3 regions of the Streptomyces sp. NBC_01551 genome follow, and region 3 is predicted to be linked to each of the others. Evidence: riboswitches for the same ligand, from Rfam matches in the RefSeq annotation. Region 3 holds a riboswitch; each other region holds the start of a gene.

Region 1 (5,902 bases), 720 kb from region 3:
CCGCTGTCCTCCATGGCCCGCCGCACGGCGGGGAAGGTGCGGCCGAGCTTCATCACGACGGCCGAGTCGGTGGCGGCGAGGCGGGCGGTGAGCTCCGCCTCCGGCAGGGTGCCGGGCAGGATGGTCAGCACCTCCTCGCCCTCCACCAGCGGGGTCCCGAGCCGGGCGGCGGCGGCGCTGACCGAGGTGACGCCGGGGATGACCTCGGCCTCGTACCGGTCGGCGAGCCGCTTGTGCATGTGCATGTACGAGCCGTAGAAGAGCGGGTCGCCCTCCGCGAGGACGGCGACGGTCCGGCCGGCGTCCAGGTGGGCGGCGAGACGGGCGGCGCAGGCCTCGTAGAACTCCTCCATCGCCCCCTGGTAGCCGCCGGGGTGGTCGGTGGTCTCGGTGGTGACCGGGTAGACCAGCGGTTCCTCGATGTGGTCGGCGCGCAGGTGCTTCGCCGCGATGGAGCGGGCGATCGAGCGGCCGTGGCGGGCGCTGTGGTACGCGACGACATCCGCCTCGGCGATGACCTCGACGGCCCGCAGCGTCATCAGGGACGGGTCGCCGGGGCCGAGCCCGACCCCGTACAGGCGTCCGGCGCTCATTCGGCCACGCTCGCGATCGCGTTGACGGCGGCGGCGGCCATGGCGCTGCCGCCGCGCCGACCGCGCACGATCAAGTGGTCGAGGCCCGACGCGTGTTCGGCGAGGGCGTCCTTGGACTCGGCGGCGCCGATGAAACCGACGGGGACGCCGATGACGGCGGCGGGGCGCGGGGCGCCCTCCTCGATCATCTCCAGCAGCCGGAACAGCGCGGTCGGCGCGTTGCCGACGGCGATCACCGAGCCCTCCAGCAGGCCCCGGTCGCGCCACACTTCGAGGGCGGCGGCGCTGCGCGTCGTCCCCATCTTCGCGGCGAGTTCCGGCACGGCCGGGTCGGAGAGGGTGCAGATCACCTCGTTGTCGGCGGGCAGCCGCTTGCGGGTGACGCCGCTGGCGACCATCTGGACGTCGCACAGGATCGGCGCGCCGGCGGTCAGGGCGGCGCGGGCCCGCAGCACGACGTCCGGCGTGTAGCCGAGGTCCTTCGTCAGGTCCGTCATCCCGCAGGCGTGAATCATGCGCACCGCGACCTGGGCGACGGAGGCGGGCAGCCCGGAGAGGTCCGCCTCGGCGCGGATCGTGGCAAAGGACTGGCGGTAGATCGCGGCGCCGTCCTTCTCGTACTCGAACACGGTGTACTCGCTCATTTCTTCACTGCGTCTTCGGAAATTCGGGGGGTGTTGCGCGCGTCCAGCAGGGCCGCGCCAAGGTCGGGGGCGCTGACGTGCCGCGGTACGGGCCGTCCGGGCGCGGTGAGTCGGTATCCGGTGGCGGTGGCTACGGCGTCCACCCAGTCCGTGCCGCGAGGATGCCCGCACCGGCGCTCGCAGCCGGACCAGTGCACCGGCAGCGGCCCGCGCGCCCGCTCCACGACGGCTCGCGCGTCGGCGCGTACGTCCGCGAGGGCCTTCGCGCAGCCGGGCCGCCCGGTGCAGGCGGTGACGGCCTCCCAGGCGCTGCCGGGCGAGGTGACGAGCCCGGCGCGGCCCAGCCCGGCGGCGGCGCCGAGGTCCGCGACCACCACGCTGCGCCACGGCGTGACCCGAAGCTCGCCCGGCAGCTCCCGCCACTGCGCGGTGGCGAGCCGCCCGAGCGGGATCAACACGCACAGCGCGTCGCCGTGCGGCCCGGGCGCGGGCGGGTCGGCGTACGGGCGCGGCGCGTCCGGGACGTACCGGGCGGCAATGCCACGGCCGGTCAGCCGCGCGATGAACTCCCCGGTGTCCAGGGCGTGTTCGGCGGGCAGCTCGGCGACCCGCCAGGCCCGGGTGCCGGCGGCGGCCGCGGCGGCGAGAAAGTGGCGCGCGGCCTCCAGGGCCGCCCCGGGGCCGTCGGCGGCGGCCACCTCGACGGCGTCGGCCGCCGCGCCGAGCCGGACCAGCGCCCGCCCGCCCGGCTGCCCGAGCAGGGTCACGTCGGGGTCGAGGGCGGCCACGTCACCGCGCCCGTCGTCGACGGCGAACAGGAACCGCCCGGAGAGCGCGGTGGCCTCCGGGTCGGCGCAGAGCAGCCGGTCCAGGGCGCGCACCGGGGCCGGGTCCCCGAGGGGGCTCGCGACGATGTTGCGGACCCGCTCGTGCGAGGGCGCGGGCAGCAGTCCGGCGGCGTCGAGGAGTTCGGCGAGCCCGGCGCCGCAGCCGTCGGCGAGGCCGCGGAGCTGGACGTTGCCGCGCGAGGTGAGTTCCAGGTGCCCGTCGCCGTACCGGTCGGCGGCGTCCGCGAGTGCGGCGGCCTGGGCCGGGCCGAGGAGCCCGCCCGGGATCCGGACCCGCGCGAGGAACCCGTCGTCCGCCGCGTGCAGCCGGAGCGCGCCCGGGCATGCGTCGCCGCCGTCCCGTATGACGGGTTCGTCCCGCGATGCGGCGGAGGGGGGCTGGGGCATGGCGGCGAGCATACCCAGGATTCTCCGCCCGCCCCCTGTGTCGATCACCACCCCGAACCGGCCACACCCGCACCCACCCCCGCCCGGCTGCCCGGCCGCCCGCCGACAACGGCACCACGCCGCCCCCGCCAACCCGGCCCCCGGATCACGGCGGCACACCGCCCCCGGCCGCCGCGCCCGGCCCGCTCCCGCCCGGCCCGGGCAACCGCACACCGATCGGCGGGCGGCCCGCACTCCCGTCCGGCGATCAGGGCACCTAAGATGACCTGCGGCGGACCGCTCGGTCCGCCATCGCCGAGGACGGCGACATGGGAGGAAGCCCGGTGCGATTCCGGCGCGGTCCCGCCACTGTGAACCCTGCGGAGCCAATCGGCCGGGTGAGTCAGGAACTCCCGCTGTCCTCACTGCCCGGGGCGCGGAAACCCCGAGGAAGGCCTGCCGCCGCATGATCCTGCTGCTGTCGACGTCCGACACCGATCTGCTCAGCGCCCGCGCCGCCGCGGACGGCCCCGTCCCGTACCGGTTCGCGAACCCCTCCCGCCTTCCCCTCGACGACCTGCCCGGCCTCCTCGACGGCGTCGACCTGGTCGTCGTACGCCTCCTCGGCGGCCTCCGCGCCTGGCAGGAGGGCCTCGACCTGCTGCTGGCCCCCGACCAGACCCGCCCGGTGGTCGTGCTGACCGGCGAACAGGCCCCGGACGCCCAGCTGATGGAGGCCTCCACCGTCCCGATCGGCATCGCCGCCGAGGCGCACGGCTACCTCGCGCACGGCGGCCCCGCCAACCTGGACCAGCTGGCGCGGTTCCTCTCGGACACCGTCCTGCTCACCGGTCACGGCTTCGAGCCGCCGGCCGCCGCCCCCACCTGGGGCCCGCTGGAGCGCACGCCCGGGACCACCACGGGGCCCCGGATCGCCGTGCTGTACTACCGCGCCCACCAGATGAGCGGCAACACCTCCTTCGTGCACGCCCTGTGCGACGCGATCGAGGCCAAGGACGCGCGGGCGCTGCCCCTGTACGTGTCCTCCCTGCGCGCCCCCGAGCCGGAGCTGATCGCCGCTCTGGAGTCGGCCGACGCGGTCGTCACCACCGTCCTCGCGGCGGGCGGCACCAAGCCCGCCACCGCCTCGGCGGGCGGCGACGACGAGTCCTGGGACGCGGGCGCGCTCGCGGGTCTCGGCGTGCCGATCCTGCAGGCCCTGTGCCTGACCGGCTCGCGCAGCGCCTGGGAGGAGAACGACGAGGGCCTGTCCCCGCTCGACGCCGCGACGCAGGTCGCCGTGCCCGAGTTCGACGGCCGCCTGATCACCGTCCCGTTCTCCTTCAAGGAGCTCGACGAGGACGGCCTGCCCGCCTACGTGGCCGACCCCGAGCGGGCCGCCCGGGTCGCGGGGATCGCCGTCCGGCACGCCCGGCTGCGGCACATCGAGCGCCGGGACAAGAAGGTCGCGCTCGTCCTGTCCGCGTACCCGACGAAGCACTCCCGCATCGGCAACGCGGTCGGTCTCGACACCCCGGCCAGCGCCGTGGAACTGCTGCGCACCCTCATCGCGGGCGGCTACGACTTCGGCCCCGTCGAGAACATCCCCGGTCTGGTCTCGGGCGACGGCGACGAGCTGATCCGCGCCCTGATCGAGGCGGGCGGCCACGACCAGGACTGGCTGACCGAGGAGCAGCTGGCCCGCAACCCGGTCCGCATCCCGGCCGCCGACTACAAGCGGTGGTTCGCCGAGCTCCCCGCCGAGCTGCGCGAAAGCGTGGAGCAGCACTGGGGCGAGGCCCCGGGCAACATGTTCGTGGACCGCTCCGCGAACCCCGAGGGCGACATCGTCCTCGCGGCCCTGCGCCGCGGGAACCTGCTCATCCTGATCCAGCCGCCGCGCGGCTTCGGCGAGAACCCGATCGCGATCTACCACGACCCGGACCTGCCGCCCTCGCACCACTACCTGGCCGCGTACCGCTGGATCCAGGCGCGCGCCGAGGACGGCGGCTTCGGCGCCGACGCGATGATCCACCTGGGCAAGCACGGCAACCTGGAGTGGCTGCCGGGCAAGAACGCCGGCCTGTCGGCGGCCTGCGCGCCCGACGCCGCGCTCGGCGACCTGCCCCTCATCTACCCGTTCCTGGTCAACGACCCGGGCGAGGGCACGCAGGCCAAGCGCCGCGTGCACGCCACCCTGGTCGACCACCTGGTGCCGCCGATGGCGCGCGCGGAGTCGTACGGCGACATCGCCCGCCTGGAGCAGCACCTGGACGAGTACGCGCAGATCTCGGCGATGGACCCGGCGAAGCTGCCGGCCATCCGCGCCCAGATCTGGACCCTGATCCAGGCCGCGAAGCTCCACCACGACCTGGGTCTCGAAGAGCGCCCGGACGACGAGGGCTTCGACGACTTCCTGCTGCACGTCGACGGCTGGCTGTGCGAGGTCAAGGACGCCCAGATCCGCGACGGTCTGCACGTCCTGGGCGGCGCCCCGACCGGCGAGGCCCGGGTCAACCTGGTCCTCGCGATCCTGCGCGCCCGTCAGATCTGGGGCGGTACGACGGCCCTGCCGGGCCTGCGCGAGGCGCTCGGCCTCGACGAGTCGGCGGCGACCCGTACCACCGCCGACGCGGCGGAGGAGACGGCGCGCGCGCTGGTCCAGGCGATGGAGGACGCGAACTGGGCTCCGGAGGCGGTGGCTTCGGTCGCCGCCGGGCACTCGGCGGACGTCGCGGCCGTACTGGACTTCGCGGCCCGCGAGGTCGTCCCGCGGCTGGCCGGCACCACCGACGAGATCACGCACGTGGTGAGCGCCCTCGACGGCCGCTTCGTCCCGGCGGGTCCGTCCGGCTCGCCGCTGCGCGGCCTGGTCAACGTGCTGCCGACCGGCCGGAACTTCTACTCGGTGGACCCCAAGGCCGTCCCCTCCCGCCTCGCGTGGGAGACCGGCCAGGCGCTGGCGGACTCGCTGCTGAACCGCTACCGCACGGACAACGGCGAGTGGCCGCCCTCGGTCGGCCTGTCCCTGTGGGGTACGAGCGCGATGCGCACCGCCGGCGACGACGTCGCCGAGGCGCTGGCCCTGCTCGGCATCCGTCCGGTCTGGGACGAGGCCTCGCGCCGCGTCACCGGCCTGGAGCCGATCCCGCTCGACGAGCTGGGCCGCCCCCGCATCGATGTGACGCTGCGCATCTCGGGCTTCTTCCGTGACGCGTTCCCGCACGTCATCGGCCTGCTGGACGACGCCGTGCGGCTCGCCGCCTCGCTGGAGGAGCCGGCCGGGCAGAACTTCGTACGGGCCCACGCCCAGGCGGACCTGGCCGAGCACGGCGACGAGCGGCGCGCGACGACCCGTATCTTCGGCTCGCGCCCGGGCACGTACGGCGCGGGCATCCTCCAGCTGATCGACTCGCGCGACTGGCGCACGGACGCCGACCTGGCCGAGGTG
Region 2 (5,902 bases), 1.4 Mb from region 3:
GCAGCAGGAACCCGATCCGGTACATCACCAGCGCGACGTCCACCACCGGCGCCGGGACCCCCGCCCGGACCAGCCGGGGCAGCACGTCCGAGACGGGGGTGGTGAAGGCGAACAGCAGCACGCCGAGGGAGGCCGCCGAGGTCCGCAGGAGCAGTTCGGCGGCGTGCCGGGGCCCGTCGGGGGCGAGCGAGACCAGGCCCGCCGGGCCGCCGACCGCGAACAGCAGCGGCAGCGCCCCGGTGAAGCAGAACCCGAGCGGGATCCGGAACGCCCGCCACAGCTGGCGGCCGGCCACCCCGGCGGGGCCGAGGAGCACCGCGAGGGTGGCGGCGGCCACCAGCGGCCCGCCGGGCCAGGGCGGCAGGGAGACCGCCGTGACGGTGAGGCCGAGTCCGAGCAGTGCCTTTTCGAGCGGGTGGCGGCGGCGCCAGCGGCTGCCGTGCGCCGCCACGTCGATCGGCAGCACCGGCTAGGCCTCGGGGGCGGCGGCCGGAGCCTGGTCCGCCGGGGCCTGCTGCCCGGCCGGGGCCTGCTGTCCGGCTCGGGCCTGCTGTCCCGCCTGCGCCAGGCCCTGGCGGCGGCCCTTGCGCACGCCGAAGTAGTACGCGAGCACGCCCGCGCCGAGCGCCGCCTGCAGCGCGAACAGCGCGGACTCCACCTCCCCGGACGGCGGCTCGTACAGCGGGGAGAACCACGGCTCGTAGTCCGGCTTGAGCTCGGTGATGGCCGCCTCCGCCTGCGCGTCGGCGCCCGCGAACGGCTCCTCCTTGCCCTCGCCCAGCCCCAGCGCGAGCGGGAGCACGGCCAGCGCCGCCACCAGGAGCAGCAGCAGGGTGTTGATCTTCGCGTTCCGGCTCATCAGACCGCCGCCTCCTGCTGGTTCCCGGTGCGGCCGGCGTCCGCGCCGCCCGTGAGCTTCGCGACGCCGAGCCGGACCAGGTCCGACTTGCTCGACTGCATCAGCAGCCGCATCACGAGGACCGTCAGCAGGCCCTCGCTGACGGCCAGCGGGATCTGCGTGACCGCGAAGATGCCGCCGAACTTGGCGAGCGCGCCGAGGAACCCGGTCCCCGGGTCCGGGAAGGCCAGCGCGAGCTGCACCGAGGTCACGCAGTAGGTGACCAGGTCGGCGAAGAAGGCGCCGAAGAACACGGTCACCATCAGCGGCGCGCCGAACTTCCGCAGCAGCCGGTAGACGGCGTAGCCCGCCCACGGCCCGGCGATCGCCATGGAGAACACGTTCGCGCCGAGCGTGGTCAGCCCGCCGTGCGCCAACAGCAGCGCCTGGAACAGCAGGGTGATCGTGCCGAGCACCGCCATGATCGGCGGCCGGAACAGGATCGCGCCGAGCCCCGTTCCGGTCGGGTGCGAACAGCTGCCCGTCACGGACGGGATCTTGAGCGCGGACAGCACGAACGTGAACGCCCCGGACGCGCCGAGCAGCAGCGTGCTCTCCGGGTTGGCCTTCACCTCGCGGGTGAGGGCGCGGACGCCGTGTACGACGAACGGAGCGGACGCGGCGCCCCAGGCGACCGCGTGCAGCGGGGGCAGGAAGCCCTCGGCTATATGCATGAGTGGGGAGACCTCTCCAGCACCTCGTGGATGGACAACGCGCCCCGGCCGGTCTCCTGGCTCACGGGTGCTGATGTCCCGGCTCCGCCTTCCCGGGTTCGTACGGTCTCCCGCGCGAGCCCAGTGGCTTCCCGTAGGAGTGGAGCCGGACTTCCCGATCACAGTGGCGAGGGCCGCACCGGTTTCCCACCGGTTTCCCGAACACCAAGGCCCGCTGACCCTAGTCGGCCGGACGGACCGGTAACAACCCGCCCCAATCCCGCCCGGATGGGCGCGGTCCGCTGGCGGGTGCGCGCGGCCCCGCGCAGGGTGGGGGAGTGGCCGACCCCGCGCAGGACTTCGACTCTTCGGAGTACGCCGATCTGACCGCCGTCTACGTGAACTGCACGCTCAAGCGCTCGCCCGAGACCAGCAACACCGAGGGCCTGATCGACAAGAGCCGCGCCGTCATGGAGTCGGCGGGCGCCCGGACCTCCCTCATCCGGGCCGTCGACCACGACATCGCCACGGGTGTCTGGCCCGACATGACCGAGCACGGCTGGGAGAGCGACCAGTGGCCGGTGCTGTACAGCCAGATCATGGACGCCGACATCCTGGTCCTCTGCGGCCCCATCTGGCTCGGCGACAACAGCTCCGTCATGAAGCAGGTCATCGAGCGGCTCTACGCCTGCTCCTCGATCCTCAACGAACAGGGCCAGTACGCCTTCTACGGGCGGGTCGGCGGCGCGCTGGTCACCGGCAACGAGGACGGCGTCAAACACTGCGCCATGAACATCCTCTACAGCCTCCAGCACCTCGGCTACGCGATCCCGCCGCAGGCCGACGCGGGCTGGATCGGCGAGGCCGGGCCCGGCCCCTCGTACCTCGACCCGGGCTCCGGCGGCCCCGAGAACGACTTCACCAACCGGAACACGACCTTCATGTCGTGGAACCTCATGCACCTGGCCGCGCTCCTCAAGCGCTCGGGCGGCATTCCGGCACACGGCAACCAGCGCTCCCTGTGGGACGCGGGCTGCCGGTTCGACTTCCCGAACCCCGAACACCGGTAGGGGCCGCGGCTACTGCCGCTCGCGCACGTCGGCCAGCGCGGACTCCAGCCGGGCCAGCAGCGGCGCCGCGTTCATGCGGCGGCAGTCGGCCAGCGCCTCCTCCAGCAGTTCCCCGGCCGTCGCCGCGTCGCCCGAAGCCAACAGCGCCCGGGCCAGCGGCGGCGCCGCGATGGCCCGCACCAGGATCTGCCCCGAGCGCCGGCCCAGCTCGTCCGCCGCCCGCAGCTCGCGCAGCGCCCCGGCGGTGTCCCCGCGGTCCAGGGCGATCCGGCCCAGCCCGATCCGGGCCGCGCTCTGCCCGGCCAGGTCGCCGGAGCGCTCGGTGTGGGCGAGGACCTCGCGGAAGCCCGCCGTCGCCTCGTCCGACCGCCCCAGCATCCGCTGCGCGTCCGCGACCCAGCGCAGCATGCACATCCGGGGCCAGTCCGCGCCGCCCAGCTCCGCCACGGCCAGGGCCTGCCGCAACAGCTCCAGCGCCCGCCCCGTCTCGCCGCGCGCCAGCAGCACCTGGCCGAGGCCGCGCAGCGCATGGGCCTGCCCGTAGCGGTCCCCGGCCGCCTCGAAGACGGCCGCGCCACGACGGCAGCGCCGGGCCGCCTCGTCCAGCCGGCCCTGGACCCGGTCGAGGTACGAGAGCACCCAGCCCGCGTACGCCGCTCCGTGCGCGTCCCCGAGCCCCTCGAACAGCGCCTCGCCGGCCTCCACCATGGCCCGAGCCGGGCCCCACTCCTCCCGGCAGGCGCGCAGCCGCCCCAGCCCGACCAGCATCAGCGCCTCGCCCGCGCGGTCGCCCCCCGCCCTGGCCGCCGCGAGCCCCGCCTCCTGGAGCGCCTGCCAGCCCGGCAGATCGCTGCGCAGGTCGAACAGGTACTCCCCGGCCGCCGCGAGCTCCACGCAGGCGTACGGATCCACCCGCGCGGCCTGCCGTACGGTGGCGACGAGCGCCTCCCGCTCGGCCCCCAGCCAGCGCACCGGCTCGGCCCGGGGCCCGGCCAGCACCGCCGGGTCGGGCACCGCGGCGGCCGCCCGCCCACCCGACCCGGGATAGTCCACGCCCTGGTGCGCGCGCCGCCCCTCCCGTACGAGCGCCACCCAGCAGGCCAGCACCCGTCGCGGCACCGCCTCCTGCGCCCCGGGGAGTTCCCGCCCGAAGGCGCGGACCAGGTCGTGCATGCGGTAGCGCGCGGACCCCGTCGCCTCCAGGAGGTGCGCGGCCACCAAGGCGTCCAGGGCGCTCTCGGCGGTCGCGAGGGGGCTGTTCAGCACCGCGGCCGCCGTCCAGGACGCGTAGTCGGGGGCGTCGAGCAGCGCCAGCCCGCGCAGCAGGGCCCGCGCCTCGGCCGGGAGGGCGCGACAGCTCAGCCGCAGCCCGGCCCGGACCCCGTCGAGCACGTCCAGGCGGGCCCGCTCGTCCGCCAAACGGGCCGCCAGACGGGCGAGTTCCCGGTGCGGGAGCGTCGCCAGCTCCGCCCCCACGATGCGCAGCGCCAACGGCAGGCCCCCGCACAGCCGCACCAGCTCCCGGGCGGAGTCGGCCTCGGCCGCGATCCGCCCGGCCCCCGCCACCCGGGCCAGCAGCCCGAGCGCGGCCGGCTCGTCGAGGAGCGGGAGCGTGAGGGCCGTCCGCCGGTCCAGCGCGGCGAGCCGGTGCCGGCTGGTGACGAGAGCCGGCCCGGATCCCGGCAGCAGTGGCCGGACCTGGGCTTCCGACGCCGCGTTGTCGAGCACCACCAGCACCCGCCGGCCGGCCAACAGGCTCCGGTAGAGGGCCCCCCGCTCGCCCGGCTCGGCGGGCACGGCCGGGCCGTCGACCCCGAGCCCGCGCAGGAACCCGGCCAGCACCTCCGCGGGATCGGCCCCGGCGGTGGGGTCGGCGCCGCGCAGGTCCACGTACAACTGCCCGTCGGGGAAGTCCTCCCGGAGCGCGCGGCCCACCGTGAGCGCGAGCGCGGTCTTCCCGATCCCGGCTGTTCCGGTGACGACGCACACTGCGCCGCCGCCTTCGCGCAACCCTCGCCTGAGCGCGGCCACTTCGTCGTCCCGGCCGACCAGCTCCGCGACCGGGGCGGGCAGTTGGGCGGGGGCGGCTGGCGCCGTGCCGGTCAGGCCGGTCGCCGGAGTGTCCCGGCCGCCTCCGCCGGGTTCCGCGGTCCCGCCGCGGCCTTGTGGTCCCCCGCGCCGGGCGGTGCACCCCGGCCCGGCCAGATCGGCGGGGCTTCCCCCGGCGGGGCTCCCTCCGGCGGGGCCCCCGGGGTCGGTGTCCGAGAGCAGCGCCGCGTGCAGGGCGCGGAGCGCGGGGCCGGGGTCCAGGCCGGCCTCGGCGGCCAGCCTCCGCCGGGCGAGCGTGAACGCGGCCAGGGCCTCGCCGCGGCGCCCCGAGCGGTACAGCGCCAGCATGTGGAGCTCCACCAGCCGTTCCCGCAGCGGGTACCGGGCCACCAGCCCGGCCAGTTCCGCGCACGCCCGGGCATGGCGGCCCAGCTGGAGGTCCGCCGCCAGGGCCCGCTCCACGCAGTCCAGCCGGTCCTGCTCCAGCCTGGCCGACGCGGACGTGAGGATCCGCCCTTCCAACCCGGCCAGCGCCACCGGCCCCCGCCACAACTCCAGGGCCTGCCCGAGGAGTTGCCGGGCACCGCCCGGGTCGTCCGAGGCCTCGGCCGCCGAACGCAGCCGGGCGAACTCTCGTACGTCTATCAGCGTCCCCGGCCCCGGCTCCAGGACGAACCCCGCGTCCGTGCGCGCCACCGGCATCCCGGCCCGGCGCAGTGCGGCCGCCACGTTCTGGAGCTGCTCCCGCGCCGTCGCGGGCGGGTCGTCCCACACCGCCTCGGTCAGCCCCGCCACCGGAACCACCCGCCCGGCTTCCAGCAGCAGCGTCGCCAGCACCCGCCGGCTGCGGGGGCCGGCGATCGTCAACGGGCGTTCGTCCAGGCTGACTTGTAACGGGCCGAGCAGGGAGAAGACCAAGGTCACGGCGGACTCCGCGGCGCTCCGTGGCGGACGGGTGGACGGCGTCGGATGGCCGGCGGGTGGGCCGCCGGTGGCCGCCGATCGTAACGTCTGCCCACCCGGCCGGAGCAGGAGTGGCCCACATTCCGCTCCTCCGCGGCTGCCCCGCCTCCCCTCCCCTCCCCTCCCCTCCCCTCACCTCACCGAGAGGACCCTCCCCATGCGTATCCGCACGCGCACCGCCTCCCGTGGCGCCGCGCTGCTGACCGTCGCCCTGCTCGCACTGGCCGGCCTGACCGCCCCCGATGCCTCGGCGTCGTCCGGTCCCCCCA
Region 3 (5,902 bases):
TCCTACCTGAACCAGATGGAGCACGACTCCCGCCCGCTGACCGTGCCCGTCCTGCTGCGGCTGACCGAGGCGTTCGGCGTCGACCCCGGCTTCTTCTCGGAACGCGACACCAGCCGGCTGGTCGCCGACCTGCGCGAGGCGCTCGCCGGCGAGGTCGCCGAGGCCCGGGTCTCCGCTTCCGACCTCGCCGAGCTGGCCTCGCGGATGCCGGCCGTCGCCAAGGTGCTGCTGGACCTCGGCCGCCGCGGACAGCGGCTGGCCGAGGGCCTCGCCGGGGTGGCGGACGGCCGGGACGGGGACACCGGCGGGCGGCTGTCCCCGCACGAGGAGATCCGCGAGTTCTTCTACCGGCGCCAGAACTACCTCCACGACACCGACCTCGCCGCCGAGGAACTGGCCCGCACCATCGGGATCCGGCCCGGCGAGGTCGTCCGCGCCCTCTCCGCCCGACTGGCGGACCGGCACGGCGTACGGGTCGCGGGCGACTCGGCGGCCGGATCCGAGCGGCTGCACCACTACGCGGAGTCCGGGCGGGTGCTCCACCTCTCGGCCCGCCTGCGCCCCGGCCAGCAGGCGTTCCGGATGGCGACCCAACTCGCCCTGCTGGAGTACGCCGAGGAGCTGGACCGGCTCGCCTGCGAGGACTTCCCGGCCGGCTCCACCCCGCACGCCCTCGCCCGGATCGGCATCGCCAACTACTTCGCCGCCGCGCTGATCCTCCCGTACCGCGCCTTCCACACCGCCGCCGAGGAATTCCGCTACGACATCGAGCGGCTCACCGACCACTTCGGCATCGGCTACGAGACGGTCTGCCACCGCCTGAGCACTCTCCAACGCCCCAGGCTGCGCGGGGTTCCCTTCTCCTTCGTCCGCGTCGACCGCGCCGGGAACATGTCCAAGCGACAGTCCGCGACCGGGTTCCACTTCTCCCGCGCGGGCGGCACCTGCCCGCTGTGGAACGTGTACGAGGCCTTCGCCGCGCCCGGCCGGATCCATGTCCAGGTCGCCGCCATGCCGGACGGGCAGCGCTACCTGTGGACGGCCCGCGCCATCACCCGGCACCGCGGCGGCTGGGGCGAGCCCGGCAAGACCTTCGCGATCGGGCTGGGCTGCGAGATCCGGCACGCCTCGCGGCTCGTCTACTCCGACGGCCTCGACCTCGGCAACACCGCGGCGGCCACCCCCATCGGCATGGGCTGCCGCATCTGCGAACGCCTCGACTGCCCGCAGCGCGCCGTCCCGCCGCTCGGGCGGCCGCTGGCCATCGACGAGAACAGCAGCACCTTCGTCCCGTACCAGGTCGCCGACCGCGCGGAGTAGGGCCGGCTCCCCGGATCAGCCCAGCCGGAAGGCCTCCGCCGGGGTCACCGAGCTCGGCCACGATGTCCGTGGCCGCGGGGAGCAGGGAGACGATGCGCATGCTCCGAGCGCAGGGAATGTTCCGCCCGTGGTCCCGGGGGCTTTCACACGCCCGCGCCGCGGGTGGGGGTGGACTTACTAGGACGTCCAACTATATGTTCGTGACAAGCCCGCGGTGCAGGGAAGCCGGTGTGAATCCGGCGCGGTCCCGCCACTGTGACCGGGGAGTGTGCTCTTCCAGCAGTTCAGGCCACTGACGGAGTGATCCGTCGGGAAGGCCGGAGAGCGCGCGCTGATCCGGGAGTCAGGATACCGGCCGTGGGGTGTTCCGTGTTGTCCACGAGGATGGAGCAGACACGCATGGCACCGGTACGTGACCACGGCCCAGGTGATCCGGCGGAGTACCCGAAGTGCGCGGCCCTGTCCGCGCGTTCGTGACTCGACGAAGGCCCCAGCGCCTTCACTGTCCCGCGGTCTGCCCAGCGGCGCGCACCCCGATCGGTGCGCCGCCGCCGCCTGCCGCGCCTTCCTCGGATCTCACCTGACGAGAGCAGGCATCGATGGTCCGCGAGCTCACCCATTTCATCGGCGGAAAGCACACCACCGGAACGTCCGGTCTCTTCGCCGACGTGTACGACCCCAACACCGGCGCGGTACAGGCCAGGGTCCCCCTGGCCGGGCGCGCCGACACCGAGGCGGCGATCGCCAACGCCGAGGAAGCGCAGGCGGAATGGGGCCAGTGGAACCCGCAGCGCCGCGCCCGCGTCATGCTGCGCTTCCTCCAGCTCGTCGAGGGCGAACGCGACGCGCTGGCCAGGCTGTTGTCCGCCGAGCACGGCAAGACCGTCGCCGACGCGCACGGTGACCTGCAACGCGGCCTGGAGGTGGTCGAGTTCGCCGCCGGGATCCCGCACCTGCTCAAGGGGGAGTTCAGCGACAACGCCGGCACCGGCATCGACGTGCACTCGCTGCGCGGCCCGCTCGGGGTGGTCGCCGGGATCACCCCGTTCAACTTCCCCGCGATGATCCCGCTGTGGAAGGCCGCTCCCGCCCTGGCCTGCGGAAACGCCTTCATCCTCAAGCCTTCCGAGCGCGACCCCTCCGTACCGCTGCGGCTCGCCGAGCTGTTCCTGGAGGCCGGTCTGCCGCCCGGCGTGCTCAACGTTGTCAACGGCGGCAAGGAAGCCGTCGACACCCTGTTGGAGGACCCCCGCGTCCAGGCCCTCGGCTTCGTCGGCTCCACCCCGATCGCCGCGCACATCTACGCCACCGCCGCCGCGCACGGCAAGCGCGCCCAGTGCTTCGGCGGCGCCAAGAACCACATGATCGTGATGCCGGACGCCGATCTCGACCAGGCCGCCGACGCCCTGATCGGCGCCGGATACGGCTCCGCCGGCGAGCGCTGCATGGCGATCTCCGTCGCCGTCCCGGTCGGCGAGGAGACGGCCGACGCGCTGGTGGGCAAGCTCAAGGAACGCATCGCCGCCCTGCGCATCGGCACCTCCGACGACCCGGACGCCGACTTCGGGCCCCTCGTCAGCCGCGACGCCCTCGACCGGGTCAACCGCTACGTCGGCATCGGCGCCACCGAACTCGTCGTCGACGGGCGCGGATTCACCCTCCCCGGACACGAGAACGGCTACTTTGCCGGAGCCTCCCTCTTCGACCGCGTCACCCCGCAGATGCGGATCTACCGCGAGGAGATCTTCGGCCCGGTGCTGTGCGTCGTACGGGCCGCCGACTACGAGGAAGCCCTGCGGCTGCCCAGCGAGCACCCGTACGGCAACGGCGTGGCGATCTTCACCCGCGACGGCGACACCGCCCGCGACTTCACCCGCCGCGTCAACACCGGCATGGTCGGCGTCAACGTCCCCATCCCGGTCCCCGTCGCCTACCACACCTTCGGCGGCTGGAAGCGGTCCGGCTTCGGCGACCTTGGCCAGCACGGCCCCGACGCCATCCGCTTCTACACCCGCACCAAGACCGTCACCTCGCGCTGGCCCTCCGGGGTCAAGGAAGGCGCGAGCTTCACCATCCCGACGATGGGGTGACCGCCGTGACCACGACCCTGCTCACCAAGGACCAGCTCGCCCTGGCCGAGGTCACCCTCGACTTCGCCCAGGAACAGCTGGCCCCGCACGCCATCGCCTGGGACCAGGACAAACACTTCCCCGTCGAGGTGCTGCGCCGCGCCGCCGCCCTCGGGCTCGCGGGCATCTACGTACGCGAGGAATCCGGCGGCTCCGGCCTCACCCGCACCGACGGCGTCCTCGTCCTGGAGGTGCTGGCCACCGGCTGCCCCTCCATCGCCGGCTACCTCTCCATCCACAACATGGTCGCCTGGATGATCGACCGGTACGGGGACCGGGACCAGCGCGCCCGCTGGCTGCCCGGCCTCTGCTCCGCCGCCACCCTGGGCAGCTACTGCCTCACCGAGCCCGGCGCCGGCTCCGACGCGGCGGCCCTGCGCACCCGCGCCGAACGGGACGGCGACCACTACGTCCTGACCGGTGTGAAGCAGTTCATCTCCGGCGCAGGCGCCTCCGACGTGTACATCGTGATGGCCCGCACCGGCGGGGCCGGCCCGGGCGGGGTCTCCGCCTTCGTCGTCGAACGCGGCGATCCGGGACTGTCGTTCGGCCCGAACGAACGCAAGATGGGCTGGAACGCGCAGCCCACCCGCCAGGTGGTCCTCGACGGCGTCCGGATCCCCGCCGACCGGCGTCTGGGCGCCGAGGGCGAGGGCTTCCGCATCGCCATGAACGGCCTCAACGGCGGCCGCCTCGGCATCGCGGCCTGCTCCCTCGGGGGCGCCCAGAGCGCCCTTGACCGCAGCCTCGTCCACCTCACCGACCGCGAGGCCTTCGGGGCGCGGCTGATCGACGCGCAGGCGCTGCGGTTCCGGCTGGCCGACATGGCCACCGAACTCACCGCCGCCCGCGCCCTCGTCCGTACGGCCGCCGAGGCCCTGGACCGCGGTGACCCGCAGGCGGCCCAGCTGTGCGCCATGGCCAAGCGCTTCGCCACCGACACCGGCTTCAGCGTCGCCGACCGGGCGCTGCAACTCCACGGCGGATACGGCTACCTGAGCGAATACGGCATCGAGAAGATCGTCCGCGATCTGCGGGTGCACCAGATCCTGGAAGGGACCAACGAGATCATGCGCGTCATCGTCGCCCGCGGCCTGACGGAGAACCTGCGATGACCGCGGAAGAGGAGGTCCTCATCCGCACCGAGGGCCACCTGGGCGTGCTGACCCTCAACCGGCCCAAGGCCCTCAACGCGCTCAGCCACCCCATGGTGCTGCGCGTCGAGGAGGCCCTGCGGCGCTGGCGGGACGATCCGGCCGTCGCGGCGGTGGTGATCTCCGGAGCGGGCGAGCGCGGCCTGTGCGCGGGCGGCGACATCCGCGCCATCCACGCGGACGCCCGCGACGGCGGCACGGCCTCGGCGGACTTCTGGCGCGACGAGTACCGGCTGAACGCCCTCATCGCCCGCTACCCCAAGCCGTACGTCGCCCTCATGGACGGCATCGTGATGGGCGGCGGCGTCGGGATCTCGGCCCACGGCACCGTGCGGATCGTCACCGAACGCTCCCGCGTCGCCATGCCCGAGACCGGCATCGGCTTCGTCCCCGACGTCGGCGGGACCTACCTGCTCGCCTTGGCGCCCGGGGAGCTGGGCACCCACCTCGCGCTGACGGGAGCGCCCGTCGGCGCCGCCGACGCGCTGCTGTGCGGGCTCGCGGACCACTTCGTACCGGCCGAGCGGCTCGGCGCGCTCGTGGCGGAGCTGGCGCGGGTACCCGTACACGACGCGCTGTCCCCCTGCGTCGGGCAGGCGCCGCCCGGGGAGCTGGCGGCGCACCGCGAGTGGATCGACCACTGCTACGCGGCCGACACGGTCGAGGAGATCGTGGAGCGGCTGCTCGGCAGCGGTGTGTCGGCGGCCAAGGAGACCGCCGCGACGCTCGCCGCCAAGTCCCCGACAGCGCTCAAGGTCACCCTGGCCGCACTGCGCCGGGCACGCGGACTCGGGCCGCTGGAGCGGGTCCTGGAGCAGGAGTACCGCGTCTCCTGCGCGGCCCTGGGCGCGGCCGACCTCGTCGAGGGCATCCGGGCCCAGGTCATCGACAAGGACCGCGCCCCCCGCTGGTCGCCGGCCACCCTGGCCGAGGTCACCGACGCGGACGTGGCCCGCTACTTCGCCCCGCTCGGCGCCGGCCGCGAACTGCGGCTCGCCGCCGCCCCCGACTCCCTTCAGGAGGTGCCCTGGTGACCACCGTGATCGCCTTCGTCGGCCTCGGCCACATGGGCGGCCCGATGGCCGCCAACCTCGCCGCCGCCGGGTACCGGGTGCTCGGCTTCGACCTCGTCCCCGACGCGCTGGCCGCCGCCTCGGCGGCCGGCGTGGAGGTCGCGGACTGCGCACGGGCGGCCGCCGCCGAGGCGGACGTGGTGATCACCATGCTGCCGGCCGGCCGCCACGTCCTCGCCCTCTACCGGGACGAGGGGCTGCTCGCGGCCGCGAAGCCCGGCACCCT

The links. Region 3 has a riboswitch for cobalamin ahead of OG982_RS27520 (CoA-acylating methylmalonate-semialdehyde dehydrogenase). Riboswitches for the same ligand answer to the same signal wherever they lie in the genome.
Region 1: it holds a riboswitch for cobalamin, as region 3 does, so the genes downstream of both, cobN (cobaltochelatase subunit CobN) here and OG982_RS27520 (CoA-acylating methylmalonate-semialdehyde dehydrogenase) in region 3, are expected to answer to the same signal.
Region 2: it holds a riboswitch for cobalamin, as region 3 does, so the genes downstream of both, OG982_RS21460 (energy-coupling factor ABC transporter permease) here and OG982_RS27520 (CoA-acylating methylmalonate-semialdehyde dehydrogenase) in region 3, are expected to answer to the same signal.

What each region holds. Positions count from the first base shown of each region.
Region 1 is NZ_JAPEPX010000001.1:5,379,505-5,385,406, reverse strand. It holds gene OG982_RS24320 (precorrin-2 C(20)-methyltransferase) at 1-593, opposite strand, end outside; gene OG982_RS24315 (precorrin-8X methylmutase) at 590-1,237, opposite strand; gene OG982_RS24310 (cobalamin biosynthesis protein CobG) at 1,234-2,472, opposite strand; cobalamin riboswitch at 2,727-2,885, shown strand; gene cobN (cobaltochelatase subunit CobN) at 2,918-5,902, shown strand, end outside.
Region 2 is NZ_JAPEPX010000001.1:4,707,551-4,713,452, forward strand. It holds gene cbiQ (cobalt ECF transporter T component CbiQ) at 1-466, opposite strand, end outside; gene OG982_RS21455 (energy-coupling factor ABC transporter substrate-binding protein) at 470-859, opposite strand; gene OG982_RS21460 (energy-coupling factor ABC transporter permease) at 859-1,572, opposite strand; cobalamin riboswitch at 1,601-1,820, opposite strand; gene OG982_RS21465 (flavodoxin family protein) at 1,890-2,621, shown strand; gene OG982_RS21470 (BTAD domain-containing putative transcriptional regulator) at 2,631-5,594, opposite strand; gene OG982_RS21475 (GDSL-type esterase/lipase family protein) at 5,791-5,902, shown strand, end outside.
Region 3 is NZ_JAPEPX010000001.1:6,104,230-6,110,131, forward strand. It holds gene OG982_RS27515 (short-chain fatty acyl-CoA regulator family protein) at 1-1,320, shown strand, start outside; cobalamin riboswitch at 1,516-1,695, shown strand; gene OG982_RS27520 (CoA-acylating methylmalonate-semialdehyde dehydrogenase) at 1,920-3,410, shown strand; gene OG982_RS27525 (acyl-CoA dehydrogenase family protein) at 3,407-4,564, shown strand; gene OG982_RS27530 (enoyl-CoA hydratase/isomerase family protein) at 4,561-5,637, shown strand; gene mmsB (3-hydroxyisobutyrate dehydrogenase) at 5,634-5,902, shown strand, end outside.